DNA from 2 places in the Thermosipho sp. 1070 genome. Region 2 is predicted to be linked to the other one. Evidence: riboswitches for the same ligand, from Rfam matches in the RefSeq annotation. Region 2 holds a riboswitch; the other holds the start of a gene.
What was found. A riboswitch is a leader RNA that binds a small molecule or an ion and turns the genes downstream of it on or off. The one in region 2 is predicted to bind cobalamin.

Region 1: it holds a riboswitch for cobalamin, as region 2 does, so the genes downstream of both, Y592_RS05040 (bifunctional adenosylcobinamide kinase/adenosylcobinamide-phosphate guanylyltransferase) here and Y592_RS00905 (succinate--CoA ligase subunit beta) in region 2, are expected to answer to the same signal.

The regions. Positions count from the first base shown of each region.
Region 1 covers NZ_CP007121.1:1,018,343-1,020,550, reverse strand. The annotation lists gene Y592_RS05050 (adenosylcobinamide-GDP ribazoletransferase) at 1-164, opposite strand, end outside; gene cbiR (cobamide remodeling phosphodiesterase CbiR) at 154-771, opposite strand; gene Y592_RS05040 (bifunctional adenosylcobinamide kinase/adenosylcobinamide-phosphate guanylyltransferase) at 768-1,265, opposite strand; cobalamin riboswitch at 1,320-1,484, opposite strand; tRNA gene Y592_RS05035 (tRNA-Pro) at 1,511-1,587, opposite strand; gene Y592_RS05030 (GGDEF domain-containing protein) at 1,662-2,208, shown strand, end outside.
Region 2 covers NZ_CP007121.1:180,902-183,109, forward strand. The annotation lists gene Y592_RS00895 (SHOCT domain-containing protein) at 6-269, shown strand; cobalamin riboswitch at 831-1,007, shown strand; gene Y592_RS00905 (succinate--CoA ligase subunit beta) at 1,063-2,079, shown strand; gene Y592_RS00910 (succinate--CoA ligase subunit alpha) at 2,076-2,208, shown strand, end outside.

The sequences.
Region 1 (2,208 bases), 840 kb from region 2:
ACAAAAAAATTTTCAAAATAACCCCCTAAGAAAAAAATAATCCCGGGAATATATCCCACAAGTGGGAAATACCCGGGAATGTTTTTCATCCTTCTTCCAGAATATCTAACTTTAATTGGAATCCTAGATATAAACGCCAACGAAAGTAAAAAATCATAAATCAAAACTATCCCTCCAAAGAGTTAGTGAATGCAAAAAATCTCTTAAGTCAAATACTTCAAAACACACATACTCTAAATTTGGTGAATATTTCAACTTTTTCCTTATTACTTCCAAAGTATCTTTGTCCAATTTAAGATGGTCTTTCCCATTTGAAACACCCATGACATGGTATTCTATTGAATTTTTTAAAAAATTCTCCGTAACCTTTGTCCCAAGCAAATGATGTCCTATGTCAAAAACTGTCCTATCGTGTAAAAAAATATCTTCTTTCAAATTTTCAACTAATATCTTCTCAGATTTTTTTAAAAACACCTCTATACCATCTAACGGATGTACGATGTAATTTGAAATTTCCAATCTACTATTTTCAAAAAAACAAAAGGCTTTTTCAACGTTAAAAATACAATCTGTTGGTAAGTGAACGTTATACTCCAGATTAAATTCTTCTGCTATTTCCTTTAAATCTTCTATTTCGTTCAAAAAAATATTCTTTGTATTTGTATCCCAGCTAAACACCAAAAACTCCACAAAATCCACCTTATCTGCTATAACTTTTACATTTTCAAGATAAGTGCCTGGAAAAAGCCAAGAAGTAGTTCCTAACTTCACTTTAATTCCACCCCTATCCCCGATACCATCAAATAGACTTTTTGTGCTATCTTTACAATATCTTTATTTAAAAGTCCTAGTCTTTCTACATATTCTCTTACTTGTTTGTTTTCTGGAATTATTCCCCACCCCACTTCATTCGTAACACAAACCAATGTATAATCAACTTTTTTAATACTTTTTAAAAATTTTTCTAAATAATTTTCTATATCTTTCTTGTAATAGTAAAGATTTCCAAGATACGTGGTAATACAATCCAAAATAGCAAATTCATATTTTCCATTTAAACTTTCAATTACTTTATCTACTTCAACAGGTTCTTCAAAGGTGTCAAAACCTTTTCTTTCACTTTTATGACGGTTTATCCTATTTCTCATCTCTTCATCAAAAGGAACTCCTGTTGCAATAAATGCTTTTTTCTTGTAACGTCTTGAGAGTTCAAGCGCAAAACTACTTTTTCCAGATTTAACCCCACCAGTTACTAAAATAACCACCCTTTATCCCCCCAAAATAAAACAAACTTTTCCCACATTGCCCTAGCAATTGGGAAATATCATTTACTACAGGTAGGTCTCCCGGCTCCCGGATCATCCTACTCTCTGCACCTTCCCAGGTTTTACCCAGTGGCATTTGCAGATTTCGTCCCCGGTTACGGTTGCTGGGCAGCTTCGGATTTTCACCGAATTCCCTTAACCTGCAGTATTGAATATTTAAAAAATGGCCGGTAAAACCGGCCAACTGGTCGGGGTGACTGGACTTGAACCAGCGACCTCTTGCGCCCCATGCAAGCGCGCTAGCCAACTGCGCTACACCCCGTTATTCTACTTTATATTATATTACATCTAAAAAAATGTGTCAAATTATGCTAAAATACTTTTGGAGGGATTTAAATGATTAAATTTTATTTAAAGTACTTTCTATATACTCTTTTTATCTTTTTAATCTTGTTTTATATATTTTATTCTCTTGGCAATCCAAAAGGCATTGAAATTTCTAGAATAAATAATACAACTTTACCAAAAGTTATTATACTAAAGGCCTTTAAAACTATATCCTTTCAAATACCCGTACCTAAAAATTCAAAATACGTATTTTTTCCATTCATAGAAGGTTCTTCTTTTTCCATTAAAAACAACAATTTTCCAATATTTACATTTGGTCTTGGAAAATCTGGACGTACGTGGTATACTCCATTTTTGATACCTATACCAAAGGGTGTAGATGTTCTTACTTTGGAAATTTCAGGAGTTTATTCAATAGGTCTTGGAAAGTTCTTTTTTATAAACGAATCAGAAATATGGAAATATTCTATTTTGAAGTTCCTAACCGACAACTTTTTAAATATTTCAATTGGTCTTATTTCAACATTGGGTTTTCTTTTGTATTTACTTTCGAAAAACACCGGAATAACTAGACAAAAAGCGTATAAATATTTTG
Region 2 (2,208 bases):
TTTTGATGTACTGGTATCATAGACCCTTTATTTGGCACAGTGGATGGTTTAGTTGGATAGTCCCAGTTATAGGCTTAATTGTTTTAATCTTTTTTGCATTCTTAATTTACAAATTAATCAAAAACTCTGAAAGACATCCAGATTTTCGCTATGAAAAAAATTTTGAAACATACGATAACAGTCTAAAAATTTTGAACGAAAGACTTGCCAAAGGTGAAATTGGCGAAGAGGAATATAAAAAATTAAAAAACCTTATCCTAAAACACTAACTTTAAAAATCAATAATGAAAATAAAGTGAGGCGTTAGTAAAGCGCCTCATTCTAAATACTTATTATCTCTTGTAATTTTCTTACCCTACGTTTTGGATTCTTGTTTATCTTAACTCATAATTTTTTCTTTAAATATAACAAGTCTTGAATAGATATATATATAATTTTTGTAACCTATAATTTTAAGACATTCCATTTAGACTACATTTTTTCTAAAACTTCATAATTTTTATTTTATCTTTTTCATTCATTATTTTAAAAAACAATAAAGTCTTTTCTGAATATTAAAAATTACTTTCTTTGAAAAATAAAGTAAGCGGAAAGTCCTTTTTATCCAAATGTTTGAAATATAAAAAATCTAAATTTCAATAAATCAAAAGTCTTTTCCTCTTCTCTATCTTCATTTTTATATAAGTCTTTGTATAGCTATTTTTAAACATATTACCAAATAATGATATTTTTTGTATTTTTTCCAATTTAAATTCAAAATAATACACGTCTAATCTGATTTTTTTATTTTCAATTTTTAAAACTTGATGATATAATAACATTGAAAATTAAATACAACGTGGAATAAAGGTGCCTATGGCTTAATAGGGAAACTGGTGAAAAACCAGTGCGGCCCCGCCACCGTAACTGGGGACGAAAGCCACAACCAGCCACTGGGGAAACCTGGGAAGGCGTGGTAAGTAGGAAGATCCAGGAGCCGGGAGACCTGCCTTTATTCCAACGTATTTCTCAATCTCGCGGGTAGATTGAGAAAAATTTTTTTGCGAAACGGGAGGTGTGAAAGTGAAAATTCATGAATTTGTAGGAAAAAGGATATTAAAAGAGGGGGGGATCTCTGTTCCTGAAAGTTATCTTATTTCCAATGATAGGGAAATTGAAGTGAAATTTTTACCTGCTGTCCTGAAAAGTCAGGTGCTTGTTGGAGGCAGAATGAAAGCTGGAGGAATTTTATTTGCACAAAACAAAGATGAATTTTTAAAATTCTCAAAAAAACTACTGCACAAAAAAATAATGGGTGAAACACCTTATGGAGTTCTAGTTGAAAAAATGGTAAATATCGAAAAAGAATACTACTTATCTTTATACATCGATAGATATGAAAAAGAAATAAAAATATTATTCTCACACTTTGGCGGAATTGATATAGAAGATAATAAAGATAAAATTGAACGACATAGTTTATCAGATATCCAAAAACTTCCAAAAAAAATCCAACCAATAGTCCAAAAATTACACAAAATAATGAAAGAAAAAGATTTAACTCTTTTGGAAATAAATCCATTAGTAAAAACAAAAGAAGGAAATATAATGGCACTTGATGCCGTATTACACTTAGATGATAATGCGATTTTTAGGCAACAATGGGCAAAAAAATTTGTACATGAAGAATATCCTTTTCATTTTGTAAAACTCGATGGTGATATTGGAGTAATTGGCTGTGGAGCAGGTATAGTAATGGCAACAATGGATGCAATAAGTTTGTATGGAGGTAAACCTGCAAATTTTCTTGATCTTGGTGGAGGTGCAGATACAAAAACTACAATTAAAGCGCTTGAACTTTTAAAATCTCTTTCGTTAAAAAATATTGTCCTAAATATATTTGGTGGAATAACAAAATGCGATGAAATAGCAAAAGCGATTGTAAGTTTCAAAGAAAAAAATGATGATATAAAACTTTTTGTTAGAATTACTGGAACTAACGAAAATGAAGCAAAAAAAATTTTAAAAGAACACAATATTCACTTTTTTGACGATATGTATGAAATGATCAAAAGTGCTGTAAAGGGGGACTTCGTATGATAAATGGTACAGAAAGAGTATGTGTACAAGGTATAACTGGAAAGTATGGTAGTTTCCACACAAAAAAAATGTTAAAATACGGCACAAACATAGTATGTGGTGTCTCAAAAAATACAAAGATAAAAGAAA